One region of the Paracoccus saliphilus genome, then DNA from elsewhere that is predicted to be linked to it. Evidence: riboswitches for the same ligand, from Rfam matches in the RefSeq annotation. Region 1 holds a riboswitch; each other region holds the start of a gene.

What was found. A riboswitch is a leader RNA that binds a small molecule or an ion and turns the genes downstream of it on or off. The one in region 1 is predicted to bind cobalamin.
Region 2: another riboswitch for cobalamin. It lies ahead of JHX88_RS01585 (ABC transporter substrate-binding protein); the one in region 1 lies ahead of JHX88_RS21445 (energy-coupling factor ABC transporter permease).
Region 3: another riboswitch for cobalamin. It lies ahead of bluB (5,6-dimethylbenzimidazole synthase); the one in region 1 lies ahead of JHX88_RS21445 (energy-coupling factor ABC transporter permease).

What each region holds. Positions count from the first base shown of each region.
Region 1 is NZ_CP067141.1:91,705-101,690, reverse strand. Features, by position in the region: gene JHX88_RS21485 (urease subunit beta) at 1-196, shown strand, start outside; gene ureC (urease subunit alpha) at 196-1,884, shown strand; gene JHX88_RS21475 (urease accessory protein UreE) at 1,895-2,383, shown strand; gene JHX88_RS21470 (urease accessory protein UreF) at 2,352-3,011, shown strand; gene ureG (urease accessory protein UreG) at 3,008-3,661, shown strand; gene JHX88_RS21460 (hypothetical protein) at 4,026-4,436, shown strand; gene JHX88_RS21455 (hypothetical protein) at 4,555-5,469, shown strand; gene cobF (precorrin-6A synthase (deacetylating)) at 5,565-6,323, opposite strand; gene JHX88_RS21445 (energy-coupling factor ABC transporter permease) at 6,373-7,041, opposite strand; cobalamin riboswitch at 7,075-7,303, opposite strand; gene JHX88_RS21440 (cobyrinic acid a,c-diamide synthase CobB) at 7,323-8,669, opposite strand; gene cobM (precorrin-4 C(11)-methyltransferase) at 8,859-9,632, opposite strand; gene JHX88_RS21430 (cobalamin biosynthesis protein) at 9,629-9,986, opposite strand, start outside; gene cbiE (precorrin-6y C5,15-methyltransferase (decarboxylating) subunit CbiE) at 9,979-9,986, opposite strand, start outside.
Region 2 is NZ_CP067140.1:331,809-341,794, reverse strand. Features, by position in the region: gene JHX88_RS01615 (LysR family transcriptional regulator) at 1-260, shown strand, start outside; gene JHX88_RS01610 (acetyl-CoA C-acyltransferase) at 278-1,444, opposite strand; gene JHX88_RS01605 (STAS domain-containing protein) at 1,535-1,864, shown strand; gene JHX88_RS01600 (ATP-binding protein) at 1,864-2,361, shown strand; gene hspQ (heat shock protein HspQ) at 2,358-2,690, opposite strand; gene JHX88_RS01590 (cell wall hydrolase) at 2,817-3,338, opposite strand; cobalamin riboswitch at 3,573-3,780, shown strand; gene JHX88_RS01585 (ABC transporter substrate-binding protein) at 3,936-4,943, shown strand; gene JHX88_RS01580 (FecCD family ABC transporter permease) at 4,940-6,001, shown strand; partial or broken gene JHX88_RS01575 (ABC transporter ATP-binding protein) at 6,001-6,507, shown strand; gene JHX88_RS01570 (phosphoserine transaminase) at 6,959-8,107, shown strand; gene serA (phosphoglycerate dehydrogenase) at 8,236-9,825, shown strand; gene JHX88_RS01560 (metallophosphoesterase) at 9,895-9,986, shown strand, end outside.
Region 3 is NZ_CP067140.1:98,444-108,429, reverse strand. Features, by position in the region: gene JHX88_RS00505 (formate dehydrogenase subunit alpha) at 1-1,097, opposite strand, end outside; gene JHX88_RS00500 (twin-arginine translocation signal domain-containing protein) at 1,168-1,359, opposite strand; gene JHX88_RS00495 (TorD/DmsD family molecular chaperone) at 1,356-2,012, opposite strand; gene JHX88_RS00490 (DUF3306 domain-containing protein) at 2,020-2,604, opposite strand; gene JHX88_RS00485 (DUF3305 domain-containing protein) at 2,601-3,134, opposite strand; gene JHX88_RS00480 (4Fe-4S binding protein) at 3,463-5,406, shown strand; gene JHX88_RS00475 (DUF6494 family protein) at 5,419-5,610, shown strand; gene JHX88_RS00470 (Mrp/NBP35 family ATP-binding protein) at 5,614-6,678, shown strand; gene JHX88_RS00465 (biotin/lipoate--protein ligase family protein) at 6,684-7,385, shown strand; gene JHX88_RS00460 (DUF6505 family protein) at 7,382-7,873, shown strand; gene bluB (5,6-dimethylbenzimidazole synthase) at 7,923-8,603, opposite strand; cobalamin riboswitch at 8,657-8,843, opposite strand; gene argE (acetylornithine deacetylase) at 8,914-9,986, opposite strand, start outside.

The DNA.
Region 1 (9,986 bases):
CAGCCATTACCATTTCGCCGAAACCAACCCGGCGCTGCGCTTTGACCGCGCCGCCGCCCGTGGCATGCGCCTGTGCATCCCGGCAGGCACCGCTATGCGCTTCGAGCCTGGCCAATCGCGCGAGATCCGGCTGATCCCCTATGCGGGCGACCGGATCGTGCAGGGTTTTCGCAAAGACATCATGGGGGCTTTGTAATGGCTCTGACCCTCTCCCGCGCCGATTATGCCGCGATGTATGGCCCGACGAGTGGCGACCGCATCCGGCTGGCCGATACCGAGCTATTGATCGAGGTCGAGCGCGACCTGACCATCCCCGGAGAAGAGGTGAAATTCGGCGGCGGCAAGGTCGTGCGTGACGGCATGGGCCAGTCCCAGGTCACGCGCGCGGGCGGCGTGATGGATACCGTCATCACCGGCGTAGTCGTATTCGACCATCAGGGCATCACCAAGGCAGATGTCGGGCTGAAGGAAGGCCGCATCGCCGGGATCGGCAAGGCGGGCAATCCCGACACGCAGCCGGGCGTCACCCTGATCATCGGACCGGGAACCGAGATCATCGCGGGCGAGGGCCGCATCCTGACCCCCGGCGGCTTCGATTGCCATATCCATTACATCTGCCCGCAGCAGGTCGATCACGCGCTGCATTCCGGCGTCACGACGCTGCTCGGTGGCGGCACCGGACCCGCGCATGGCACTCTGGCCACCACCTGCACCCCCGGCCCGTGGCATATCGCCCGAATGCTGGAAGCCTGCGCCGATCTGCCCGTCAATATCGGCGTGGCGGGCAAGGGCAATGCCTCGCGCCCCGAACCCCTTGAGGAACAGGTCCGCGCCGGGGCCTGCGCGCTGAAACTGCACGAGGATTGGGGCACCACCCCCGCCGCCATCGACAATTGCCTGAATGTGGCCGACGCGATGGATGTGCAGGTGATGATCCATACCGACACGCTGAACGAATCCGGCTTTGTCGAGGACACGATGGCGGCCATCGGCGGGCGCACGATCCATGCCTATCACACCGAGGGCGCGGGCGGCGGCCATGCCCCCGACATCATCCGCATGGTGGGCATGGGCAATGTGCTGCCGTCGTCGACCAACCCGACCCGGCCCTACACGGCAAATACCATCGAAGAGCATCTGGACATGCTGATGGTCTGCCACCATCTGGACCGCCGGGTGCCCGAGGATGTCGCCTTCGCCGAATCCCGCATTCGGCGCGAGACCATTGCCGCCGAGGATATCCTGCATGATCTGGGTGCCTTCAGCGTGATCTCGTCGGACAGTCAGGCGATGGGCCGGATCGGCGAGGTGATCATCCGCACATGGCAGACCGCCGACAAGATGCGCCGCCAGCGCGGGCGGCTGGAAGGCGAGCAGGGCGAGAACGACAATCTGCGCGCCCGCCGCTATATCGCCAAATACACGATCAACCCGGCCATCGCGCATGGGGTCAGCGCCCATATCGGCAGCATCACCCCCGGCAAGCGTGCTGATCTGGTGCTGTGGTCCCCGGCATTCTTCGGCGTCAAGCCCGAGATGGTGCTGGTCGGCGGCCAGATCAGCGTGGCGCAGATGGGCGATCCGAATGGCTCGATCCCGGTGCAGCCGGTCTTCAGCCGTCCGATGTGGGGGCATTCGCGCCGCGCCTCGGCGCTGTTCCTGTCACGCGCGGGGCTGGAGGCCGGGGCGGGCGAGGGTCTGGACAAGGTGCTGATCGCGGTCGAGCAGACACGCGACATCGGCAAGACAGACATGGTGCTGAACGATGCCATGCCCGAGATCGAGGTCGATCCCGAAACCTACGAGGTCCGCGCCGATGGCAAATTGCTGAGTTGCGAGCCCGCAAGCGAGCTGCCCATGGCGCAGCGCTATTTCCTGTTCTGAGGAGTCCCCGATGATCCCCCATAGCCACCAGGTGATCCGCAATGCTTCCGGCCCCTTCGATGGCGGCGTGATGCTGGATTACGAGGGGCGGCTGCTGCGCCGCAAGCGGCTGGCCTGCGACGCGGGCGATTTCCTTGTCGATCTGCCCGAGGTCACCAGTCTTGAGGATGGCGACGCTTTCCTGCTGTCGGATGGCCGCCGGATCCTCGTCCATGCCGCCGCCGAGCCGGTGCTGGTCATTCGCGGCGACCTGCCCCGCCTTGCCTGGCATATCGGCAATCGCCACACCCCCTGCCGGATCGAGGCGGAGCGGCTGATCATCCGCGCCGATCACGTGCTGGAGGCGATGCTGGACCAGCTTGGCGCGCGGATCGAGCACGCGAGCTTGCCCTTCAGCCCCGAAAAGGGTGCCTATGGCCATGGCCGCACCTTCGGCCATGACCACGGTCACTTTCATGCACATGCCCATGACCATGACCATCAGCACGATCACGCCTGACGCCGCCCGGCTGCGGCTGGCGCAATACCTGTCGCCCGCCTTCCCGGTGGGCGGTTTCGCTTGGTCGCAAGGGCTGGAATGGGCGATGGACCGGGGGGCGGCGACCCGCGCGACCCTGCCGCAATGGCTGGCCGACTGGCTGGAACATGGCGGAGGCTGGACGGATGGGGTCCTGGTGTCGCTGTCGCTGCGGCCCGGTGCCGATCATGCCGGGCTGGACGATCTGGCCCGCGCCACCTGCATGGGCTCGCAACGCCTGACCGAGACCATCGAGCAGGGAACCGCGTTTTCCGCCAATGTCACGGCACTGACAGGCGAGGCCCATGCCCCCGCCGCGCTGCCGGTCGCCTTCGGTCGGGCCTGCGCCGGGTTCCCGTTGCCCGCCCCCGAGATGATCGCCGCTTTTCTGCAGGCGCAGGCGGCGGCGCTGATCTCGGCTGCGGTGCGCTTCATGCCACTTGGTCCGGTCGAGGGACAGGCGATGCTGGCCGGGCTGCAGCCGACGCTGCTGGCCACGGCGATCCGCGCCGCATCGGCCTCCGAGGCCGATCTGGTCAGCGCAACATGGGGCGCGGACATCGCCGCCATGTCGCATGAAACCATGAGAACGAGGATTTTCAGATCATGAGCTTCAACGGCCCCCTTCGCGTCGGTATCGGCGGACCCGTCGGTGCAGGCAAGACCACCCTGACCGAGCAACTGGCGCGCCACCTCGCCCCGCGCCTGTCCATGGCGGTGATCACCAATGACATCTACACGCGCGAGGATGCCGAGGCGCTGATGCGCGCGCAGGTCCTGCCGCAAGAGCGTATCCGGGGCGTCGAGACCGGCGGCTGCCCGCATACCGCGATCCGCGAGGATGCCAGCATCAACCTTGCCGCTATCGCCGATCTGAACGTCGCTTTTCCCGATCTCGACCTGGTGCTGATCGAGTCGGGCGGCGACAATCTTGCCGCGACATTCTCGCCGGAACTGGCCGATCTGACCATCTATGTCATCGACACCGCCGCGGGCCAGGACATCCCCCGCAAGCGCGGCCCCGGCCTGGCGCGCTCCGACCTGCTGGTGGTGAACAAGATCGATCTTGCGCCGCATGTGGGCGTCGATGCCGAATTGCTGGAGGCCGATGCACGTGCCTCGCGCGGGACACGTCCGGTGGTCATGGCCTCGCTACGTCATGGCGGCGGCGTGCAGGACATCGCGGATTTCCTTGTCCGCGAGGGCGGGTTGGCGCTTGCGCCGATCGAAGGCGACCGCAGGGGCATTCAGGCGGTATAACGGAACTCACGGCCCTCCACCGGGGATACCCTCACTTCCTGGCCATGAACGGGACGCTTGTCGTTCCAGCAACTGGCTGACCGTGGCCGCCGCACTTCCACGGAGGATGGCCGGGACGCCCCCATACTCAATCAGGCGGATCGCCCCGCGCGGGTTGCCAGCTGTCAACTTTGCGCGGCAGATCCCGCCTGCATTCTTTCAGATCGCCAGAAACGGAACATCCGCAACAATTCCATCCGCGATGTCGCACTGGCCGATGCCAAGGGCGCGAAGGCGGATTTCATAGGAAATTCCTACCTCTTCAGGTTGCAGTCACCCCGATAAGTCGGCAGACAGGCAATCGATTGCAAGCACGGGGGATCTTATGAACAAGACCATTCTCATTTCGGCATTTGCAGCCATCACGGCGCTGACCGCCTGCGAGCAGGGTGGCACCGGCGGCGGGAAAGCCGCCGAACGCGAGGCCAGCATCGCCGAGATGGAAGGCATCGCCTCGCGCCTGAACGACGAGCAGAACGCCTATATCGAGGAGGTCGCGAGCGATCTCGTGCTTGCCTGGGGCTGTTCGGTAAAACTGGAAAAGCCGCGGATTTACGCGCATGCGAAAACCGTTGCCAAGGCCGATCTGGACAAACAGGGTCTTGAAGAGCCCACACTCGCCCAACTGACCAGGTGGGTCGAGGCTCATTCCAGGGATAATGCGCGCAAGGGCCTGAGGGCGGAAACATGCGAATTGCTGTTCGACGGCGCCGCGAGACGCAGCACCTTGCCCTGATGACCGCATGACCGGGTCAGGTGTTGCGCCCTTGGGTCTGCATTGCTGCACTGCGCGATCGACAAGACAAGGAATGTCATGGCAGGATGCCCGCATTGAAGAACAAGGGAATTGAACCGTGGCAATTCAGGACCTGGATATGGACATCCAGGACTGCGGCGGCACCAAGAAGCAGAAGCGGCGCCTGACCGAGGGAGAGCAGACCCTCGCGAACATGGTCTTCAACGGCAAGATCACCCTGAGAAAGGTGCGTGTGCATGGTTGCGCGCATGAGACGGAATCGCCGCATACCGTCGGCAACGATATCCATTTCCCGCCCAATGCGAACGGTACCGCCTTCGTGGACAGCTTCCATCAGGCCAGCCTGACGCAGCAGGCGAAATTCATCCACGAGCTTGCCCATGTCTGGCAGAACCAGACCCAGCCCCGGGCAAGCCTAGGCTATCACAAGGCATTGAACTACAGCGAGCATCTGGAGATGTCATTGCTCGAATATCTCGATCGGCTCGCCGGGGAATGCCGTTACAAGGATCACCGCCCGGTCATGGATATCGTCAGCCGGCCGCTGCATGTCCATCACGAGACACGGCCCGTCACCATGCCGACGACGATCAGCGCCGACAATATGGACGGCACGACCAGCACGAAACCGGCGAACGGGGCCGACGTGGCGAATTCGGGAATTCTGGAACAGTTCATCCGCGAGCACGCGGTGCCGGATACACGGAAGAACCGCGAGCGAATCCGCAGGTTCTGGCATGATTCCTCCGATTACAACTACCTCACCTTCGGTTGGGAAAAACTCGCCTTCTCCGGCCTGAACAGGGAGGCGCAGGCCGATATGATCATGGATTACTTCATCCTTCTCTGCGGCGGCAATCCGCTGGACCCGACCCTGTGCAAGGGAAACATGTTCGTCCCGCATTCCGGGCAGGTCCGACCGCCATTGTCGGTCTACAAGAAGATCATTCCCTTCGTTCAGGCCTCCCGACGCGACCGGGTCACGATCGCGTCGGATCGCCACCTCGGTTGAGTTCGCCTCAGACGGAGGATGTTTCCCCCGATCCAGGCCTGCACCGCGTATCTTCTTCTTGCAGGAAGAAGAACAGGTTGTGTCGATGGGCCGCGTCAGGCGGGCTCGCGGCGCAGCATGTAGATATCCATGATCCAGCCATGGGCGGCACGGGCGCGGGCGCGGCTATCGACGATGCGCGGTCCGGCCTTGGCCAGCGGGCCTTGGTCCAGGATCTGCTCGTCCATGCCGATATAGGCGCCCCACCAGATGCTCAGCCCTTCGGGTGGCAGAGCCTGGAACGAGCATTGGCCGTCAAGCATCACCACCACCGTATCGGCTCCTTCGGGCCAGCCATGATCCCGCAGACGGCGCCCGGTGGTGACCTGGACCGGCGCGCCGATACGGTTCAGGGGTATCGCATGGGCGGCGCAGAGCCCCTGGATCGCGGTGATGCCGGGAATGACATGGCGGCGGAGCAGCAGGTCGCGGGCCAGCCGGTCGGCGATGCGCAGGGTGCTGTCGTAAAGCGAGGGATCGCCCCAGACCAGCAGCGCCACCCGGCCGGACAGGCTGGGCAGGTGGCCGCGGATCTCGGCATGCCAGGCATCGGCGATGGCATCGTGCCAGCGGCTCACGGCGCCCAGATAATCGGGATCGGCACTGTCCCGGCGAGGCAGGGCGAATTCGGCGATCCGGGTGGATGGTCCGACATGCCGGTCGCAGATCTTCCGGCGCAGCCCGGCCAGGTCGTCCTTTTCGGCGCCTTTCAGCGGGATCAGGATCAGATCGGCCTCTTGCATCGCGGCAATGGCCTGCAATGTCAGGTGGTCGGGATTGCCGGTCCCGATGCCGATCAGGGTGAGGTCGATCATCTGGTCTCCGTAGAAGGTTGCGGGCGGTGAAGCGCCCGCAACTGATGCATCAGGCGAACAGCCGGGGCGTCACCAGGCTGGATCCGCGCAGGCCTCGCAGCGATTTCGCACCGGCCAGCACCGCCAGATCGACCAGCGGCTCGATCAGCACGACCAGCATATAGGCCGCGCCGAATGTGGCGATGCCGTGGATTCCACCGGCAAACCCCTGGCCGTAGATCGCCCAGAACGCGACCCATGCCACGATCCCGCCCTGGTAGGCGGTGGACAGCGCCAGGGCCTGCCCGTAGCGCAGATCAACATAGGCAGTGCCCGGCGCGATGATCCTCGCCGCCAGCGCCTGAAGCGCGAAAAGCGGCACCAGCAGAGTGGTGATGTTCATCCCGTATTGCGGCAGATCGAAGGGCGCGAAGAGCATCCCCTGCAACAGCAGCCCCAATGCCAGCCCGATCGCGGCAGGTGCCGCCCCGAACAACAGGAACAGCGTCGAGCCGAGGATGAAATGCACCTCCGAGACGCCGACGGGGAAATGCGGCATGATCTCGAAGAAGGTGAATACGGCGGCAGTCGTCAGCACGGCCCGTCCGGCCAGCGAGGCAAGCCCGCGTTCGCGCAGCGCCTCCCATGCCAGTTTCAGCGTATAACCGGCTGCGGCCGCGGCAGTGGCATGGCTCAGCGCGATTTTCGCGCCGGTGACGATTCCGGGTTCGATATGCATGTCAGTCTCCTTGTGCCGTCACACCCGACGGCGTTGGCGTTATGTCTGACGGCCGGTCTCCTGGCTCGCGGATCGTCGCGCGGCTTCGGCCTTCCCAGTCCTTCAGAGGAACCAGTGGCGCAGATGAAGCGCGCTCTCCGCATACAGTCGCGGGGGCGGCTGAGGCTTGGGGCGCGGCGGGATGCCATGCCCTTCCCCATTCCCGATGAAGCCCGACGCATCATTGCGTCCTTGCGGGCCACCGATCAGGGGTTCAGCTAAAGATCATCGTGGCGGCCGGGTCAAGCGTTCTGTGCCCGTGCAATCAGGTGGAAAAACGTTCCGCTCACCTGCCCCCCGCCTTCCATGGCGCGGTATGATCCGGTTTCCGGCACTTTGGCGCCATTTGCATCGCTGACCCGGGCCAGCGGCGCGTCGGGCTGCGACAGGATCGTGGCATAGTGGAACTCGTGCCCGCGCAGCGCCTCCTCCGCGCCCAGGCCGGGCAGGGTGGCGGTGTTGAGCCGCGCGAGCCGGTAGCCCAGATGCATGCGGCGCTTCTGATAGCTGGTCTCCAGCCCCAGCAAGCCCGCCATCCGGTGCCGCCGCCCTTCCGCATCCACCAACCCGGCCCCCAGCGCCATGTAGCCGCCGCATTCACCATGCACGGGGCGCGTCCGGGCAAAGCGGGAAAGCCCGTCACGGAAATGCCCCGCATCGGCGAGACGGCCCGCATGCAGTTCCGGATAGCCGCCGGGCAGCCAGCAGGCATCGGCGCTTTCATCCGGGGCCTCGTCGGCCAGGGGCGAGAAGGGCAGGATCGTCGCACCCTGGCTGCGCCATTCCGCAAGCAGATGCGGATAGGTGAAGGAAAAGGCAGCGTCCCGGGCCAGGGCGATCCGCGCGCCCGGCGGTGGCACCGGCCGATGCGGCGCCGTGTCCGGCAGGTTCCGCGTGGCGGCGGCGGCGATGATGGCGTCCAGGTCGCAATGGGCGGAGATGAACTCCCCGGCATGGCGCAGGATACCCTCCAGCCCGGCGGTTTCCTCGGCCTGCACGAGGCCCAGATGCCGCTCTGGAAGCTCGATATTTCCCTGTCGTGGCAGGGCGCCCAACACCGCGATGCCGGCCTCTTCCATGCCCTTCCGGATCAGTGCTTCGTGGCGGGGCGAGGCGACCCGGTTCAGCACAACCCCGGCGAACGGCATGTCGGGGCGCAACGTCGCGAACCCCTTGGCCACCGCCGCCGCCGATTGCGCCTGCCCAGAAACATCGAGGATCAGGACCACCGGCCAGCCCATCAGACCGGCAATCTCGGCACTGGAGCCGATGCCGGTTTCGCCGGGTTTCGCCACCCCGTCGAACAAGCCCATCGAGCCCTCGGCCAGCACCAGGTCCGCCTCTCTTCCGCTTGTATGTGCGGCGATCTGGCCCGGGCTCATGGCCCATGTGTCCAGGTTGAACGAAGCGCTTCCCGAAGCGGCAAGATGAAAGGCGGGGTCGATATAGTCGGGCCCGCTCTTGAAGGGTTGCACATCCAGGCCGCGCGTGCGCAGCGCGGCCAACAGCCCCAGCATCAGCACCGTCTTGCCCGTGCCCGAGGACGGGGCGGAGACAAGCAGACCCGGGGGGGGCGGGCTATTGGACATCGAGCACCTCACTTGCCGCGTTGAGCGAAATTGTCACGTTGGAATTTGGATATTTATATGAAGAAGAAGACCTTTCCGCCTTCTTCTTCATATAAATATCCAGGGGCGTCGCCGGTTGGGGCGCTACTGGTTCGCGAACCGGTCGGCGGCGGGGGGTTGGCCCCCCGCATGTAGGATGGATCAACGGCATCATTCGGGAAATCTCGGGTCAGGGCCGGTCGGGCGATAGCGACGGTCGTAATCGGCGGCATAGAGGCGGCTGTCGTCGAAATCCTCGGCCGCCAGTGCCGGGCCGACAAGGATCAGCGCGGTGCGGTCGATGCCTTCAGCCTCGGCCTCGATCTGTGCGAGGGTCGAGCGGATCACCCGCTGATCGGGCCAGCTTGCGCGCCAGATGACGGCCACCGGGCAACCGGGGCCGTAATGCGGGATCAGTTCGGCCACCGAGCGGGACAGCGCATGGATCGACAGGTGAATGGCCAGCGTGGCACCGGTGGCGGCGAAGGCGGCCAGCGTCTCGCCCGACGGCATGGCCGAGGCGCGGCCGGGCGTGCGGGTCAGCACCACGGATTGGGCGATGCCGGGCAAGGTCAGCTCGGTCTGCAAGGCGGCTGCTGCTGCTGCGAAAGAGGGCACCCCGGGCGTGACCTCGAAGGGAATGCCCTTCGCCCGCAGGCGTCGAAGCTGCTCGCCCATCGCCGACCAGACCGACAGGTCGCCCGAATGCAGCCGCGCCACGTCATGGCCTGCCGCATGGGCCGAGGCGATCTCGTCGATGATCCGGTCGAGGCTGAGCGGCGCGGTATTCACGATCTGCGCGCCGGGCGGGCAATGGCTCAGCAGTGCCTCGGGGATCAGGCTGCCCGCATAGAGGCAGACCGGGCAGGCCGCGATCAGGTCGCGCCCGCGCAGGGTGATCAGGTCCGCCGCGCCGGGACCGGCGCCGATGAAATGGACGGTCATGGGGTTTCCTCGCTTTCGGCGATGGCTGCGGTGGCGCGGCCGCAACTGCTGGTGACGCGTGTGACAATGATCCGCGCGTCAGACCCGCAGGCCGACAGGGCGGCGGCCTCGGCGACCGAGCCGGTCTCGTGCAGGGCCTGGACGCGCTCGGATCGCGTGGGGGTGGTGACGCCCCTCACCTCGGTCAGGCGCAATGGCAGGTCCAGTGCCTGTGCCAAAGCCGTCAGCTCGACGGCGCGTGCCGGGATGGTGGCAATTGCCGCAAGATCCTGAGCCCCGGTGCGGGTCAGCGCATCGCGCAACGCCTCGGCGGGCGTATCCGGCCGGCACCCGAATCCCGCCACCTTCATCGCG
Region 2 (9,986 bases), on a different replicon from region 1:
GTTTCGGCTGCTCTGTCCTGCCCGTCCATGCCGTCGTAGAAGAGGTCGAGCGCGGATTGCTGCAGGCACGGCCTTTCGCGGATGATCGGCTTTGGCGTAGCGCCTATTTGGCCAGCCACTCGACCCGCCTCCTGTCGCGGGCCGCCACTGCCGCCAGCCTGTGCCTGCGAGAAGTCACGGCGGAGTTGATCGGTCAGGGGAACTGGCTGGGCGCCAGCGATGTGCAGAGCACGCCAGAGATAGATCACCACGACCATTGAGGCGCATAGTTTCCGCCTCAGACAAGCTCGATCCCGATTGCCGTGCCCTCGCCGCCGCCGATGCAGATAGCGGCAACACCCCGTTTGCCGCCTCGAGCTTGCAGTGCATGAATCAGCGTCACGATGATCCGAGCGCCTGACGCGCCGATCGGGTGCCCTAACGCACAGGCACCGCCATTCACGTTGACCTTGTCATGCGACAAGGACATCCGCGCCATGAAAGCCATCGGAACGACCGCAAAGGCCTCGTTCACCTCCCACAGATCGACGCTGTCTTTCGACCAGCCAAGGTTGGACAGAAGCCTTTCGGCAGCGGGAACCGGAGCCGTGGGGAACTGGCCCGGCTGTTGCGCGTGACTGGCATAGCCGGCGATCCGGGCAACCGCCCCTGCGCTATCGGCAGCAATCACCAAAGCCGCCGCGCCGTCCGAGATGGAACTGGAATTGGCTGCGGTCACCGTGCCGTCCTTGCGGAAAGCAGGTTTCAGATGCGGAATCTTGTCAGGACGTGCATTGCCAGGTTGTTCATCCGTGTCCACAACCGCCTCACCCTTGCGGCCAGTGACTGTGACCGGAGCGATCTCGGCGGCGAACGCGCCTGAAGCGATAGCCTCATTCGCGCGGCCCAGGCTCGTCAGCGCATAGGCATCCTGTGCCTCGCGATCGAAACGAAACTCGGTAGCGCAGTCTTCGGCAAAGGTACCCATCAGGCGGCCCCTGTCATAAGCGTCCTCGAGCCCATCGAGAAACATGTGATCAGCCACTTCCCCATGACCCAACCTTGCGCCCGACCTCATCTTGGGCAACAGATATGGCGCATTCGTCATGCTCTCCATACCTCCGGCAACGATCAGATCGGCGCTCCCCGCCCGGATCGCATCCCCTGCCATCATCACTGCCTGCATTCCCGAGCCGCACATCTTGTTCAGCGTCGTGGCCGGTACGGATTGTGGCAGCCCGGCCCTGAACCCCGCCTGCCGTGCCGGAGCCTGTCCCTGACCTGCGGGTAATACACAGCCCATGAACAGCGCGTCAGGCCGATCCGATGCAATTCCCGCACGATCCAGTGCGGCACGGATTGCCGTGCCCCCCAGCTCCGCGGCTGTCAGGCTGGACAAAGCTCCCTGAAATCCACCCATCGGAGTGCGCGCGGCCCCCAAAATGAATACGTTTCGAACAGCCATGATCTTCCCCCTTGTTCGACAGATAGTCGCTTACTTGATCGTAACCTTTCCCGTCTAGTCAATCTGTCGGAATTATCAGATGGGGTTTCGATGGAACTTACCACCACGGAAGACGGAAAAACGACCATCATCACTACGTGCGAATCCAGGATCGACGCTGTCAATGCGACGCGTTTCAAGGACGTGGTGCGCGAGATCATTACCGACCGCGGCAAACCGGCATTGCTTGATCTGCAACATGTCGATTTCATGGACAGTTCGGGCTTGGGCGCGTTGATCGCAGTACACAAAGCCATGCCGCCCGGGCTGTCACTGACGCTTGCCAACATAACGCCCAATGTCGAACGGGTTTTCAAGCTGACACGAATGGATTCCGTGTTTCATATCCTGCCCCCTCAGCGACAGCAGGAGAACGGATAGTGAATTCGATTGACCGGCAGAAGGCCGACCCCGGCAAATTCGCCGCTTGCAAGGCATGGCCGCTATTTCATCGGGTCCTGACAGCCAACCCATTCGCTATCCGCGAAGCGCTCTCAGACGTCCGAAACCGTTTCACGAAATCAGCCAATCCCGACACCATCGGGCGGCTCGAACTTGTTCTGGCAGAGGTGTTGAACAATGTCGCGGAACACGCTGTTCCACGACATGGCAACCTTCCTGCGAAGGACGTGCCGACGATTCACCTGTCCATCGTCCGGACCGAGCGAGGGTTCGTCTGCGCTGTCGCGGATGATGGCATTTCTCTCCCGGACAAATGCCTGCAGCCGCACAGCTTGCCAAAGACCGAAAATTCGGGGCTTTCCGAAAGCGGGTTCGGCTGGTTCCTCATCCAGGATTTGACCCAAACGCTGTGCTATTACCGAGAGGAACAGAAGAACTATCTGGCCTTCAGCGTCCCTCTCACGCAGAGCGCTTAATTCAGCAATTCCTGCAGCGGATAGCGGCCATCCTCGAAATCACCGAACATCTCGATCACCTCGGGATGATCCAATGGCTCGCCCGAGGAATCAGGAACCAGGTTCTGCTCTGATACATAGGCGATATAATAGGTCGCCTCGGTTTCGGCATAGAGATGGTAGAACGGCTGATCCTTGGATGGCCGCACGTCTTCGGGAATGGAATCATACCATTCCTCGGTGTTCGCGAATTCCGGGTCGACATCGAAAATGACCCCGCGGAACGGCCGGTCCTTGTGCCGGACAACCTGTCCAAGACAATATTTCGCGACGCGGTTTTGCACCTGCATGCGTAACGATCCCTTAGTATTCATGGCATTTCGCCGAATTGGAGGGGTTCTAATGCCGCAAGTCGATTCTGTCCACCGCAGCGCCACTTGTCTCCGTCGAAAACACCAGACGCCCGGGCTGACCGCTTAACGATCAATCGGGGCTGGTGGGACGCGTTGTGTCACCAAATGCTTCTTGCGCTTCTCGTAGAATGCATTGCCGCCCGCAACGAGGACATAGTGCATGTTATTGTAGGGAAAACTGTAGCCGGCGGTATGGAAGAACCTGGCGTTGCGCACACCGGGTTGCCGCTCGCCGTTCAGCACCGCCCGCGCGGCCTCCTGCACATCGGGTAAAGCCTTGGAGTTCATCGGCCTGGTCATCACACCCGGTGCGAACTGATTTTTCTGCCCCACCACACCGCAGACGGTGTTCGGAAATTCATCCGACGCGACACGATTCATGACAACCGTACCAACGGCGATCATTCCCTGCCGGCTCGATCTGTTGGCCTCGAAGAATATGGCACGTTCCATGCATTCCACATCCTTCTTTGTGTGTCCGTGCCGACTGCGACTGCTGTCACCGCCCATTGAACAACCCGCAAGTATGGAAGCCGCCACTAAAAGGCCCGAGACGAGCCACGTCTTGGATGCACTGTCGATCATGTTCCGCCTTATCGTTTTTTTGCCCTGGCCGTGTTCGACGCAGGATCTGTTATTCACTGCCACATTCCCATTTTGCCATTTCAGCCTCTCACGCACAAGGATGACCGATGATGGCCGGCATCGGGTCGCCGTTCCCCAACAGATGCGGTGGTGTCATGGAGAGATGGCTGCATCGCAACGACAGCACATTCTCACGCGCCCGACCGAAACTAGTTGACCTTGCACCTCCCATGCGGCATCCCGGTCGATGATGGTTCCCGGGACGGTCAGGCCGCCGGGTGAAAAGGGAACGTGGTGAGGTGCGTAGCACCAATTCCGCGACTGCCCCCGCAACTGTAGGCGGAGAGCATAGCCCGACAGCCACTGGCGCAGCCGAGCGCCGGGAAGGCGGGATATGCAGCGACCCGCAAGTCAGGAGACCTGCCATCGTCATGTCAACCAACCCGGGCGGGGTGCCCCGGAAGGAGCAGCGATGACTGGATACAGCTTGTGGCGGAAATGCCGCCAAATCATCTCTTGTCAGCAAGAGCGCTGCCTTGCCGCGAGTTTGCGCGGGCTTCCTACCCCGTTCTTCTCATCCCAGAAGGACGCTTCCAGATGAACCTGCCTTTCCTTTCGCTGATCGCGATCAGCGCATTGATCACGAACGGCGCACTCGCCGCAGAGACCGAATATCCACTGACCATCGACAATTGCGGTGTCGAGATCACTTTCGATGGCCCTCCGGAGAATATCGTGTCGATCGGGCAAGCCGCCACCGAGACACTCTACGCGCTCGGTGCAGAGGACCAGATGGCAGGCACCGCGCTTTGGTTTAACGCGGTGCTGCCGGAATTCGCGGATGCCAATGCGGCAGTAGAGCGTATCTCGGACAACGCCCCGAGCTTTGAAGGGGTGGTAAACAAGCGTCCCGGCTTCGTGCCGACGATGTTCGAATGGATGATCGGCCCGAAAGGGGTCGTCGGAACGCGCGAGCAATTCGCCGATCTGGGCATTCCGGCCTATGTGATGCCCCCCGATTGCGAAGGTAAGGATAATCTTGTCGGTGCGGATGGGACGCGCTTGGCACCTTTCGACATCGCAACGCTCTACAAGAGCATTAAGCAGATGGCCGCAATCATGGATAGGCAGGATCGCGGAAGTGAGCTGATCGTGGATCTGCAGGCCCGCGAAGCGGCTGCGGTCGAGCGTGCCCGCGCAATGGACCTGCTGGACGCCTCTGCGGTGGTCTGGTTTTCCTCTGCTGAAATGGAACGCGATCCCTTCGTGGCCGGGCAAAAGGGCATTCCGGCATGGATGTTCGAGAGGTTGGGGCTACGCAACGTGATCGAATCCGACGAGGAATGGCCGACCGTGGGCTGGGAGAGCATCGCGAAGGCCGATCCCTCGGTCATCGTGATTGCCCGAATGGATCGTCGGCGCTTCCCGGCCGACGATCACGAGAAGAAGCTGGAGTTTCTCAAATCGGACCCGGTGACCAGCCGGATGACCGCCGTGAAGGAAGATCGCATCGTCATTCTTGATGCCGAGGCAATGCATGCCTCGATCCGCCTAATCGACGGCCTGGAAACCCTGACTGATGCGATGGAAGCGTTGACGAAATGACTTTGGCGCTGACCGGAACACAGACGGTTATACGCGGCCGGCAGGCGATGCGCTGGATCGGTGTCGCGGCGATTCCGGTCGCCGCGCTGTTTGCCGGAGTCTGTATCGGCGAAACGCGAATTCCGCTGAGCACGGTATTGCAAGTATTGGCCAACCGGCTGTGGGACGCGGGCTATGCCGTCGATCCCATCGACGAGGGTATCATCTGGGCCTATCGGTTGACCCGTGCTCTGGTCGCCGGGGCCTGTGGCGCGGCGCTGGCGATCTGCGGGGTGATCCTGCAATCGCTGTTGCGCAACGCGCTGGCCGATCCTTATCTGTTGGGCATATCGGCCGGAGCCTCGACAGGCGCGGTACTGATCGCCGTGGCAGGCGTGGGCGCCGGCATGGTGCCGATGTCGGCAGGTGCCCTGCTGGGAGCGTTACTGGCTTTCGGCCTCGTCACGCTGCTGGCGCAACTCTCGGGCGGCGGAACGGGACTGCGAGGAGCCGGGCAAATCATTCTGGCTGGCATTGCCGGATCACAGTTGTTCAATGCCCTGACCTCTTTCATCATCGCACGCTCGGCCAATGCCGAGCAGGCCCGCGGGATCATGTTCTGGCTGCTGGGCAATCTGTCAGGCGTGCGATGGGACGACGTGTGGCTGGCGCTCCCCGCTGCCGCGATGGTGCTGTTGATCGGGCTGTGGCATCTTCGCGCACTGGACGCCTTTACCTTCGGCTCGGAATCGGCGGCATCCCTGGGCATACCGGTCCGGCAAGTGCAGGCGGTTCTGATCCTCGGAGCGGCGATTGCAACGGCCGTGATGGTCTCGATCGTCGGCTCGATCGGCTTCGTGGGGCTTGTCGTCCCCCATGCCGCACGGTTCCTGGTCGGTGTCCGTCATTCACGGCTGGTGCCCGCCTCTGCACTGATAGGCATGGTATTCCTGATCGCCGCAGACATCCTGTCGCGCGTCATGATCCCCGGTCAGGTGTTGCCCATCGGGGTCGTCACCGCCCTGGTCGGGGCCCCTGCCTTTGCCCTGATCCTGATCCGCGGAAGGGCTTCATCGTGATGATCCGAGCGAGTGATCTGGGCTGGCGCACACGCGGCAAGACCATCCTGCAGGGCGCTACCCTGGAGGTCGAAAAAGGCGAAGTTCTGGGGCTGATCGGCCCGAACGGTTCCGGCAAATCGACATTGCTGCGTATGCTGGCAGGATTGCTGAAACCGTCCCAGGGTCATATCGAACTGGCTGGACAGGAACTCGCCCGTATGCGCCAGCGCGACATTGCCCGCATCATCGCCTTCGTCGCACAGCAGGCCGACACCTCGGACCGCATAACCGTCCGGGACGCGGTCGAACTGGGCCGCACCCCGTGGCTGGACGCGTTACGTCCATGGTCGGAGGAGGACAGCCGGCATGTCGCCAACGCGCTGGCGACGGTCGAGATGCAGGGCTTCGAAACCCGCGACTGGATCACCCTGTCGGGCGGCGAGCGTCAGCGCGTTCATATCGCCCGCGCCCTTGCGCAATCCCCGCAACTTCTGCTGCTGGACGAGCCGACCAATCACCTCGACATCCATCATCAGCTTTCGATCATGCGGCTGATCGGCCAATTGGGCCTGACCACCGTTGTCGCATTGCATGATCTCAATCAGGCGATGTCCTGCGACCGGTTAGGAGTCCTGCATCAAGGCAGGCTGATCGCGCTCGGCTCTCCGGCCGAGATCCTGACACCAGACCTGCTGCATTGCGTTTTCGCTGTGCGCGCGACCGAATTGATCGATCCTGCGGACGGGACGCGCGTGCTGCGCTTTCTGTCCATGACCTCTTGATCCGGCAAATACGCGACGGAAACCATGTCTTCACCCGCGATGCGCCGGTTTTCCTGCTCTCGGCAAGGCCGATATACAGCACGGCCCTGCTGGACCGAATTCTTTTCTGTTGCAGTAATTTCAGGGTTTGGGTATGTCCGACAGCGGGACACCCCTCCCCAACGAGGGGCTTTTAGCTGGAAGGCTGAGTTACATGACCGATCATCCGATCCCGGCCACGCGGCCGGCTAATCCGCGTTTTTCCTCTGGCCCTTGTGCCAAATTCCCCGAATATGATCTGAACCTGCTGGTGGATGCTCCGCTTGGCCGTTCGCATCGTGCCGCTGTCGGTAAGGCGAAGCTGGCCGAGGCGATCGATCTGACCCGCGAAGTTCTGAACGTGCCAGCCGATTACCGGATCGGCATCGTGCCTGCCTCGGATACCGGGGCGGTCGAAATGGCGATGTGGACCATGTTGGGTGAGCGCCCGGTCGAGATGCTGGCATGGGAAAGCTTTGGCGAAGGCTGGGTGACCGATGCCGTCAAGCAGCTCAAGCTGGATGCGACCGTGCGCAAGGCCGATTACGGCCAGATCGTCGATTTCGCGCAGGTCGATTTCTCCCGCGACGTGGTATTCACCTGGAACGGCACCACCTCGGGCGTGCGGGTTCCGAATGGCGACGCGATCCCGGCGGAGCGTGAGGGGCTGACGATCTGCGACGCAACCAGTGCCGCCTTCGCGATGGAGCTTCCCTGGGACAAGCTGGATGTGGTGACCTTCAGCTGGCAGAAGGTGCTGGGCGGCGAGGCCGCGCATGGCATGCTGATCCTCTCGCCCCGCGCCGTCGAGCGGCTGGAAGGTTTCACACCGGACCGTCCCTTGCCGAAGATTTTCCGGCTGACCAAGGGCGGCAAGCTGAACGAAGGTATTTTCCGGGGCGAGACGATCAACACCCCCTCGATGCTGGCGGTAGAGGACTATCTTGCCGCGCTGAAATGGGCGCAAAAGATCGGCGGGTTGCAGGGGCTGATCGCCCGCGCCGATGCCAATGCCGCCGCCGTGCGTGACTTCATCGCCGACAAGAACTGGATCGCCGACCTCGCCGACGACCCGGCGACGGCTTCGACGACTTCTGTCTGTCTCAAGTTCACCGATCCCGCGATCAAGGATGGTGCGAGCTTCGCAAAGGCGGTCGCGAAACGGCTGGAAAAGGAAGGTGTGGCCCTGGATGCAGGGGCATATCGCGATGCGCCTCCGGGGCTGCGGATCTGGTGCGGCTCGACCGTCGAGGCATCCGATGTCGCGGCGCTGATGCCGTGGATCGAATGGGCCTATCGTGCCGAACTGACGGCGCAGGACTGATCAACGTCGCGCGATTTCCGGAGAGGGCTTTCTGCTCTCCCCGGACCCTCCCGAAGGTATTTGTACAAAGAAGAAGATGCGACCGGCAAAGAAAACACGCGGCGCATCAACTCAAGAGGATGACAGACATGCCGAAGGTTCTCGTATCCGACAAGCTGTCGGAAACCGCCGTTCAGATTTTCCGCGATCGCGGAGTCGAGGTGGATTACATGCCCGATTTGGGCAAGGACAAGGAAAAGCTGGCCGAAGTGATCGGGCAGTATGACGGGCTGGCCATTCGTTCGGCCACAAAGGTGACAGAGAAACTGTTGGAACGCGCGACCAATCTGAAGGTCGTGGGCCGTGCCGGGATCGGGGTCGACAATGTCGATATTCCCGCTGCCTCGAAGAAGGGCGTGATCGTGATGAACACGCCTTTCGGCAACAGCGTGACGACAGCCGAGCATGCCATCGCGATGATGTTCGCCGTCGCCCGGCAACTGCCCGAGGCAAGCGCCTCGACTCATGCCGGGAAATGGGAGAAGAGCCGTTTCATGGGTGTCGAGCTGTTCAACAAGACGCTTGGCGTGATCGGTGCGGGCAATATCGGATCGATCGTCATCGACCGAGCCCTGGGGCTGCATATGAAGGTGCTGGCCTATGATCCCTTCCTGTCGGAAGAGCGGGCCAAGGAGATCGGTGTGACCAAGGTCGAGCTGGATGATCTGTTGGGACGCGCCGATTTCATCACCTTCCACGTGCCGCTGACTGACAAGACCCGCAACATCCTGTCGCGCGAGGCCATCGCCAAACTGAAGCCGGGTGTGCGGATCATCAACTGCGCGCGTGGCGGGCTGGTTGACGAAGAAGCATTGGCCGAGGCCTTGAAGGATGGCCGGGTCGCCGGGGCGGCCCTGGACGTTTTCGCGGTCGAGCCGGCCAAGGAAAGCCCGCTTTTCAACCTGCCGAATGTCGTGGTGACACCGCATCTGGGGGCCTCGACCACCGAGGCGCAGGAAAATGTCGCCCTTCAGGTGGCCGAGCAGATGTCGGACTACCTGCTGACCGGAGCGGTGCAGAACGCGCTGAACATGCCTTCGGTGACAGCCGAAGAAGCCTCTGTCATGGGACCATGGATCAAGCTAGCCGGGCATCTGGGCGCCTTTGTCGGGCAGATGACGGATGAGCCGATCCGGGCGATCAACGTGCTTTACGATGGCTGCGTTTCGGAGATGAACCTGAACGCGCTGAACGCGTCGGTGATTGCCGGAGTGATGAAGGCAACCAATCCGGATGTGAACACGGTTTCCGCCCCCGTCATCGCCAAGGATCGCGGTATCCAGGTCGCGACCACGCGGCAGGATCAGGCCGGGGTATTCGAGGGCTATATCAAACTGACCGTGGTGACTTCGGAGCGCGAAAGATCCATCGCCGGCACGGTGTTCAGCGATGGCAAGCCGCGCTTCATCCAGATCCGCGGGATCAATGTGGATGCAGAGATCGGCGAGCATATGCTTTACACCCGCAACAAGGACGTGCCCGGCGTGATCGGCGCCCTTGGGGCAACACTTGGAGATCTGGGCGTGAATATCGCGAATTTCACGCTTGGCCGTTCCGCGAATGGCGAAGATGCCATCGCGATCCTGTATCTGGACGAAGCGATCAGCGACGCGGCATTGGCGGCGCTGCAAAATACCGGTAAGTTCCTGCAGGCTCGCAGGCTGAAATTCGAGGTCTGATTGCCCTATGCGCGCCGTCCCTCGGGACGGCGCGATACATGTCCATTTCCACAGCCGCCGGGAGGCCGCATGCGATTTTATGCAATCGGGGACATTCACGGCCAGTTGGAGTTGCTGAAAAACGCACATGCGCGGATCATGCGCGATGGCGGGCAGGATGC
Region 3 (9,986 bases), on a different replicon from region 1:
TTGTTGCCATTGCTGTGCTGGGTGCCACCCATGCACCAGATCACCGTGCCGGGGCGATTGTTGGCAAGAGTCCTTGCCACCCGCTCCATCTGGCTGCCCGGAACACCGGTGACACGCTCGGTTTCCTCTGGCGTCCACCGGGCGACCTCTTCGCGAATCTGATCCATTCCCCAGACACGGGTGCGGATGAACTCCTTGTCCTCCCAGCCATTCTCGAAAATATGCCATAACAGTCCCCAGATCATCGCCACATCGGCGCCGGGGCGGAAGCGGACATATTCATCGGCATGAGCCGCCGTCCGGGTAAAGCGGGGATCGCAGACGATCAGGGGTGCGTTGTTCTCCTCCTTGGCCTTCAACAGATGCAGCAACGAGACCGGATGCGCCTCGGCCGGATTGCCGCCGATGAGGAAGATCGCCTTCGAATTGTGGATATCGTTGTAGGAATTGGTCATGGCGCCGTAGCCCCATGTATTCGCAACCCCCGCAACCGTGGTCGAATGGCAAATCCGCGCCTGGTGGTCGACATTGTTCGTGCCCCAGTAGGCCGCGAATTTGCGGAACAGGTAAGATTGCTCGTTGCTATGCTTGGCGCTTCCCAGCCAATAGACACTGTCCGGCCCGCTTTCGTCGCGGATCGCCATCATCTGGTCGCCGATTTCATCGATCGCCTGATCCCAGCTGATCTTCTTCCACTCTCCGCCTTCCTTCTTCATCGGATATTTCAGGCGGCGCTCGCCATGGGCATGTTCACGAACCGAAGCCCCCTTGGCGCAATGCGCACCAAGGTTGAACGGGCTGTCCCAACCCGGTTCCTGCCCGATCCAGACGCCGTCAGAGACTTCGGCCATGACCGTGCAACCGACAGAGCAATGCGTGCAAACGGATTTCTTGATCTCGACCGCGGTTTCGGCAGCGGTCTGCGCGTTTGCCCTGGTAACCGAGCCGCCCGAGGCCGCGATTGCCGTCAACCCGCCGATCGCCAGACCCGAGCCACGCAAGAAAGCGCGGCGATCAACCGAGGAATGACCTACCTCGGAAAGGATACTTGCCCGAAGGGGGCGTCGTGCAGCCCCGTTGGTCTTTTTCCTCAACATGTTTCATCTCCCTTGCTGGCTCCACCGCGGAGGTGTGGCTTGCTGGTCGGTTCATCCTCCCCTGTCCCGATCAGAACCGGGCAGAGTGGTAATAGGCGCGTGTATGCGCGGTATCCTGAATCCTGTCCGAGGACAGGTCGGCTTCCTTGGCCTCTGTCTCCGTTCCACTCGCCAGAGTGACCACCGCCGCGATCGGCGCTGTCGTCCCGGCCAGTTTCAAGAAGTTGCGGCGGCTGGTCGTCTCGTCGCTTTTCCTTGTCATTGAAGGTCTCCTCTATGGTTCTGGCGGCTGCCCGCCAGCGATGCGGATGGCGATGCACTCATGCGGAACGCCTCGGCTTCGATCTCCATGAATGCCCGGCCGAGCTTGCCCACCGGGGCATAGAAAACCGCGTTTTTGGCGGCTTCCAGATCCGTGAAGAAATGCGCCGCCCATGGCGCGATATGCCGGTTGAAGAAATTCTTTTGCGTTGTCAGATCCGCCGGTGCGGCGAATTGACCGTCAATCAGCGTCCCCATCATCTCCATCAGGCTGCCGATATTATCTTCGGGTTCAAAAACATTCTCGGCACGCGCAAGGCCCTGTGCTGCCATGTCCCGCCGCAATTGCGCCAGCGGCTTTTCATTCAGAAACCCGGTCAGATAATAGCTGGCATAAGGCAACAATTCGCCCCGCCCCAATCCGATGAAAAGCCGATTATACTCTGACTCGACCGATGTCGGGCTGGTCCGTCGGGCGAGTTTCGCAAGCGCAACGGTGGCCTTGCCGATCTCGCTGTCATCGCCGGTCAGCCCGGCGATCTGCGACAGTAACCTCGCATCAGGCGAGTGCGCCAATATCAAGCCAAGGAAATTGTACAATTCGGCCCTCAGGCGATCTTCCTCGGCTACCTGGATTTCATGCGCGGCACTCATTCGTTGATCACCCATGCGCGGTTTCCTCAAAGCTGAAGCGCATCCGGCGCGGGGACGTCACCCCTTCGGAAGGCCCCGCGGCCTCCTTCTCTGGCGGTCGATAGGCACTGTCTTCCGGCAAGGCTTCCTGTGCAGTTATTGCTGTCTTTTCCGTCGGTGCAGAGGCATGCGCTACCGAGGTTTTCTCGGTAGCGTCACGGCTGGCCGCCATCGCCTCGACATGGGCCATCAGCCCCTTACCCACCTGATAGCTGGTCCGGAAGTTTTCACTCGCAGAAGCGCTGGCGGTAAAATCATCCGCATAATCGACCAACCCGTCCAGATTGGCCAGCACCGGGTTCAAGGTCCACAGCCGCCGCAACGCCTGTTGCTTGAGCCGTTGCGGCAAGGCCGCGCGCAGATAGCGGCGAACCGTATCAGCATTGTCGATGGCCTCCGGCGCGGGCAACCCCAAATCCTGCAACAATTCCTCGTCGCTACGCTCGGCAAGCTGCGCCTCTTGCGCGGCCTGTTCGGCAGCGCGGGTTACAGCATCTTCTGCCCGCGCTTCGGCCGCGACCGCAGCTTTTCGGCGTGCCCAGAAATCGCTCATGACAAACGGCTCCGCATCAGGCTGGGCGAGGCGTAAATATCGGCCGCCTTGCCGATACGTGGATCGCCTATCCCATCCTGGTGAAGATCGTCCCGTCTCTTGTCTCGTTGGCGCTTCACAAAGGGCTCGTCCTCATGGAACGAGTCGACGAATTCTCCGATCCAGGCAACAAGGCCCGGTGTCATCGGAACCTTCTCGACGACATCCTCACCGCTGTCAGAATAATCCTGCGCCTCGAAGGGTGAGGCTGTTACCAGCAGGATCTCGAAAGGATATTCGCCGGACACAGGCCTCATCACCACATAGATACTGGGGACACGGGCGGTCAGCCCATGCACATAAGCTTCGGTCTCGGCGGCATAGAGTTCCAGGATCCGGGTCGCGGCATGATACTCGACAACATCACCATCGCGGCGCAATTCCCGCCAGTCAGCCGACCCTGCCCCAGGCAGAATCGCCACAGCTTTCCAAGACCATTTCGCCCAACGGGTCGCCCCCGGCGTCCTGCGGAGCACTATACCAAGCGGCATCGCGCGTTTGCTTTTCGGACTTACCGACACGGCAGTTATTCCTCCCCCTACCAATACTATGCTTTGCACTACCGAATGAGCAAAGGAAAATTTTTGTAATCGCCACCTGATACAGGAATTTTTGTCTCGCTATTTAGCGGCAGGAATGATCATGCAATAATATATCCAATCCGAGTCTTTTTGTGCGAATTGACAATTCGCGAATCGGACCGGGCCAAGTTAGTGATCCGACGGAAACCGGTTGTACGGTGCGGCAATTTGCGTCTAGCCTTGGGTCGACCGAATGCTCATCCGGCCGTGAAACGGTCCGTTCGGCGAGGAATACGACATGGTCAAGACACTGGTAACATGCGATTGTTCAGGCAGCCAGACCATCGACGCAAAGGCGCTCTCGCAAGCGACCGGCCTCGATATTCGTTCGCCCTGTTCCGCGCTTTGCACCACACAGTTGCAACACGCCTCGGACGCCTTGACCGATGGCGACGTGATTTTCTGCTGCGCTCAGGAGTCGCGTAGCTTTGAAACACTTGCGGAAGAACTGGGCGTTGATCCCGCGCCCATGCTGGATCTGCGAGACCGCGCCGGGTGGTCAGACGATCCGGCAAGCAAGTTACCGAAGATGACGGCCCTGATAGCAGAGGCGATGCTGCCTGCGGCACCGGAAAAGGCCATGGATGTCCTGTCGGAAGGGCTATGCCTGATACTCGGCCCGTCGCAAATTGCGCTTGAGGCGGCTGCGCAGCTTTCAGACTATCTGGGGGTGACCGTCCTGCTGGAAGATACAGAGGATATCCCTGACACCCGCAGTTTCGACGTGATTGCCGGCAATCTGCGTCAGGCCAGCGGCGCCTTGGGCGGGTTCCGTGTGGTGATCGACGCCTTGCGGCAGCTCGAACCCGGTGGACGGGGAGAATTCACGCTGACGGCCCCGCAGGATGGCGGCATGTCGGAATGCGATATCATTCTCGATTTGCGGGGTGGCACACCGCTCTTTCCCGCGCATGAAAAGCGCGAAGGCTATCTGCGCCCCGATCCCGATCATCCCGCTGCGGTCTCGGCGGCAGTTCTGGCGGCGTCTCATCTTATGGGCACATTCGAGAAGCCGCTTCATGTCCGGACCGAGCCGCTGTTATGCGCCCATTCACGCGCCGGTCAAACCGGCTGCACCCGTTGTCTCGATCTCTGCCCGACAGGGGCGATCACGCCCGATGGCGATCATGTCACGGTCGATCCGATGATCTGCGCAGGCTGTGGCGCTTGCTCGGCCGCCTGCCCATCGGGAGCGATAGAATATGACGCGCCACCGGTCGATTTGGTCTTTCGGCGGGTTCAGACCTTGGCGAAAGCCTATCTGGATGCCGGAGGCATCGCGCCGCGCCTGCTGGTCCATGATAGCCACGGTGCAGAGATGATCCGCCTTTCGGCCCGCCATGGGCGCGGATTGCCCGCCGATGTCATCCCTCTTGAAATCGCGGCCATTGGGGCGTTCGGACATGCCGAAACAGTCGCGGCACTGGCGGCAGGATTTGCTTCGGTAAGCCTCCTCCCTGGACCAGGTGCGGATCGCGATGCATTGGCCGCGCAAATCACGCTGGCCCGGGCCATTGGCGGTGAGGGCAGGATCCACCTGCTGGATGTCTCCGATCCCGATGCCATGTCCGATACGCTCTACAACGAAGATGCACCCGCATCGGCGGCAAGTCCGGTGCGTCCCATGGGCACGAGGCGGCAGATCACCCGGCAGGCGGCACGCGCCTTGCATCCGGACAAGCAACAACTTGCCCTGCCCGATGACGCCCCCTATGGCGCGGTGTTGGTGGATACGGAGGCCTGCACGCTTTGCCTGTCCTGCGTTTCGCTTTGTCCTTCAGGAGCGCTCGGCGACAATCCCGACCTCCCGCAGCTTCGTTTCCAGGAGGATGCCTGCCTGCAATGCGGTCTTTGCGCCAATATCTGCCCCGAGGATGCGATCAGCTATGAACCCCGGCTCGATCTCACGGATGCCGCGCTGAGCCAACGCATCTTGCACCAGGAAGAACCCTTCGCCTGCATCGAATGCGGTGCGCTTTTCGGTGTCAAATCGACCGTCGAACGAATTACCGAAAAGCTGCGGGGACATTCGATGTTCGCCGGCGATGACAAGCTGAGGATGATCCAAATGTGTGACAATTGCCGCGTGAACGCGCAGTATCATTCCCAGAACAACCCGCTTGCTCAGGGCGAGCGCCCGCGCGTCACCGACGACTACCTGAGCAAGCGACGCGATCACTGAAAGGAAGATCAAATGACTGACGATGCGAATATGTCGATGCGCAAGTTCCTGAAACAGGTCGGCGTCACCTCGCAACAGGCCATCGAAGAGGCAATGCGCGATGCAGATACGGCAGGCAAGAGTTTTGCCGTCAAGGCCGTCATCACCATTGACGAGCTGGGCATGCGCCACGAGATATCCGGCGAGATCAAGGGACAGGACTAAGCCGTGCCGATCAGCCGAGAGGCGGTGCTCGCTGTCCTGAAATCCGTTGCCGACCCGATCGCAGGCGGCGATATCGTCGCCAGTGGCGTGATGCGTGCGCTCAATGTCGACGAGGCGGGCCAGATTCGTTTTGTCCTCGAGGTGCCTCCGCGCCATACCGAGGCTTATCAGGCCGTAAAGACCAATGCCGAGGCCGCGTTGCGGGCTCAAGACGGTGTCTCGGGGGTGTCCATCGTCATGACGGGGCATACCGAGAAGGCTCCGCCGGAACTTCGCGCCCGCAAATCCGAGCCGGCAGGACCGGAGCCCATCCCCGGCATCGCCCGGATCATCGCCATCGCCAGCGGCAAGGGCGGCGTGGGCAAATCCACCGTCGCGGCCAATCTCGCCTGCGCCCTGGCGCAGCAAGGACGGCGTGTCGGGTTACTGGACGCGGATGTCTACGGCCCGTCACAGCCGCGAATGCTGGGCGTCTCGGGTCGCCCGGCCAGCCCGGACGGCAAGACCATCCTTCCGATGCGTAATCACGGCGTCACCATGATGTCGATCGGGTTGATGACCAACGAGGATCAGGCCGTGGTCTGGCGTGGCCCAATGCTCATGGGCGCGTTGCAGCAGATGTTGACGCAGGTGCAATGGGGCGCACTCGATATCCTGCTGGTCGATCTGCCGCCGGGGACCGGCGATGTCCAGATGACGCTGTGTCAGAAAGCGCAGGTTGACGGCGCAATCATCGTCTCGACCCCGCAAGATGTTGCACTGCTGGATGCCCGCAAGGGGATCGACATGTTCAACCAGATGAAGGTGCCCATTCTGGGCATGGTCGAGAACATGAGTACGCATATCTGTTCGCAATGCGGCCATGAAGAGCATGTCTTCGGTCATGGTGGCGTGGCATCCGAGGCCGCAAAGCTGAATGTCCCCCTGCTCGCCGAGGTGCCGTTGGATCTTCAGATCCGGCTGGCCTCGGATGGTGGCGCACCGATCACCGTCAGCCAGCCCGACAGCGCGCAAGCAAGGGCGTTTCATGACATCGCCTCAGCCTTGGTTGCCAAGGAGGTGGCGTGACCGCGATCGAGGAGCTCTCCTTTCCTCCGCTGATGCGGGGTGAGCCGACAACGGGCGATGCCATCCGGCACGCCTGCTTGCGTGCCGCCGAAGGGTGCGATGCCGGGCTCGTCTGTTACCGGCTGGCGGCAGATGAATTACAAGGCGCATTGGTCTTTGCCCCCGAAGTACCTTTGGCGCAGGCCATGGCGATGCTGCCGCTATGCGGGGTCGGGTTTCAGAATGCCCTCGGCGCCCTCGCCCCGCCGGAAATCGCGGTGCACCTGGACTGGAACGGCGGCATTCGGATCAATGGCGCAAGCTGTGGCCGGTTCCGCGCGGTTGCCTCGCACCCAGAACCGCAGGCCGTTCCCGACTGGCTGGTGATCGGCTTTAGCCTGCCGCTGATCCCCTCCACCGACCGTCCCGGCGATACTCCCGACCAGACATGGCTCTATGTCGAAGGTTGCGCCGATGTCTCGTCTCCTATCTTGGTGGAAGCTTGGGCACGCCACTGCCTGAACTGGATCGATCGTTGGGAAGATCGGGGCAACCGTCCCCTGCATGACGATTGGCAAGCATTGGCGCATGGGCTGGGAGAACAGACAGAACAATCCGGACGTCGTGGCGTCTTCGTCGGAATCGACACGGATTTCGGCATGTTGCTGCGCGATGGAGACAGCACCCATCTGATCCCGCTTACCGATCTGCTGGAGACCGCCCCATGAATCTTGCCCGAGCGATCCATTTCGACGAAAGCGATCAGCGTGTCTATGCCAACCCGGCCCGAACCGGCGAGTGGTGCATCTCTGGCGGCTTCGAGTTTTCCGACTGGACCGATGCCGATCTGACCGGCAAGGCGCGGCAGGCCTTTGCCAATGGCTGGCTGGGCCTGGAAACCGGCGGGCGGGTAACCTTTGTCGCGGTCACCACGGTCGCGCCGGGCGAATTGACCGCCCTCACCGATTTGCTGGCCGAACATTTCGTCACCTATCACGGCGCTCCCTCGGTAGATCAGGCCCGCCCGGTCGCCGCAGAGGAAATCGCCCAGATGACCGATCTATGCGAGGATCATCCGCCTAATACCCTGTTGACCGTCGCCCGTGAACTGACCCAGTCCGGGGTGAGGGAGGCCTATCGCGTCATCGAAACCAAGGACGCCGGGCTGGAACAATTCGCCATTCACGGCTCAACGGACGAGTCGGGCTCCGATTGAATTGATCTGGCCGCCTTTCCGGGCATGGCGTCGTCGCGTCTGGCCCGCCTCACCGCGCTTCCCCCCACCTATCGCGGAAAATCAGGTCATCCAGAGGAAGCCGGGACGCCCAACCTCGTGCCTGCAATTCGGGTTCCTCGTAAAGCTCCACGACATGGCCAAGGCAAAGATAGGCGACGGGAACCACATGTTCGGGAAGATGCAGGATTGACCGCAGATCGGCATCATCAAAGATGCTGACCCAACCGAGACCTATCCCCTCCGCCCGCGCCGCAAGCCAGAGATTTTGCACAGCGCAGACGGTAGAATAGAGATCGGTATCGCGATTATGGGTCCGTCCCAGGACAAGGTCACCACCGCGCGACCGGTCGCAGGTGACGCACAGGTTCACGGGCGCCTCGGAAATACCTTGCAGCTTGAGCTTCGAGTAAAGTGCACGACGCTCTGCCGGGAACAGATTGGCCGCTGTTTCATTGGCGTGATCGAAGGCGTCGCGAATACGCGATTTCACCGATGAGTCTTCGATCACGATGAAATTCCACGGCTGCATCAACCCAACCGAGGGTGCGTGATGGGCCGCAAGCAGAAGCCGCCGAAGCAGTTCTTCGGGAATCGGATCGGGAAGGAACTGGCCGCGGACATCGCGGCGAGTGTGGATCGCGCGATATACCGCCTCACGCTCATCATCAGAAAACCTGCCCGCGGGTGCGGGAACGGAGGGTTGCGGCATGACATTCTCCCCTGTCTCGGCAACATTGACGACCCTCCCGTCGTCCGCACGGGAAAGATCCATCCTGCCTGGCCGGTCTTCTGACTCGGCTTCACGCGGCGCAGCGCCTTCCCAACCGAAGGGTCAGTGGCCTTTGCTGCGCCATCCGCCTCACAGCGTTGGGCACGTCGCGGAATTGCACCGCGTTCCCGATTCTCCAGGCCCCGGAAAGGCCATGGCACCAGACGGGTGGACTGTAGAAGCCCTGCCGCATCGAGACAAGCCGATCCCGTCATCGGCTTGTCATCTCAAAGCTTGGATCAAGGGCAGGTTATTTCTGGATACCGACCTGATCCAGAAGATTGTCGAGAAAATGCAGACAGCGGTTCAACTGGTCGATCTCGACGAACTCGTCCGCCTTATGTGCCTGTTCAATCGAACCAGGGCCGACAATGATCGAGGGAATGCCGCCTTCCACCTCGAAAACGCCACCTTCCGACCCATATGACACCTTGCCGGAATATTCCGGCATCACCGGCCGAAGTTCAGCAAAAGCATCTGTTCCACGCGCGTCACCCATGGCCGGATAGGCAAAAATGCGTTCGAACCGGATTCCGGCATCGGGATGCCCGGCTTTCATCTCGGGCTCCAGCGTTTCGCGAATCTCGGTCAGCAGTTCATCAAGATCAGCCTGCGCTGCCAATTCGTCGATACTCCGCAACTCAAACGTGAAGCTGCAGCGGTCCGGGGTGACATTCGTGGCAACCCCACCGTCGATCATCGTGACCAGGCATGTGGCATGCGGCACGGTAAAGGCCGGATCGAAAGGTCCCTCCGTCTCATAGCGGCGCGCCCGTGCATCGATCATCGAGACCGCGCGGGCCGCATAGGCCACGGCGTTGACATGCGCCGGAGCAAACGAAGAATGCCCGCTGGTGCCGTGGAAAGTGGCGCGCATGGCGATCTTGCCTTTCTGACCGGCGACCAGCTTCATATCGCTCGGCTCTCCGATCACGGCAAAACTTGGCGGCACATCCAGCTCTTTCAGATAGCGCGCGATCTGCGGTGCGCCAAGGCAACCCACCTCCTCGTCATAGGAAAAGCAGAGGTAGAGCGGGCGGGACAGTTCGATCTGATCGATATCGCGCATTGCCGCCATGACACAGGCCGCGAACGCCTTCATGTCGCAACTGCCGCGACCGAAGATCCGGCCATCACGTTCATCGGCATCGAAGGGTGGGGTGGTCCAGTTGGTTCCACCCGCGGGGACAACGTCCGTATGGCCGGAAAGGACGATTCCGGAGATTTCAGGTGGACCGAAACGGGCAATCAGGTTGGCTTTTTGCCCTGTCTCATCCTGCAACCGTGTAATCTTGCCTCCCAGAACCTCGAGAAATTCGGCCA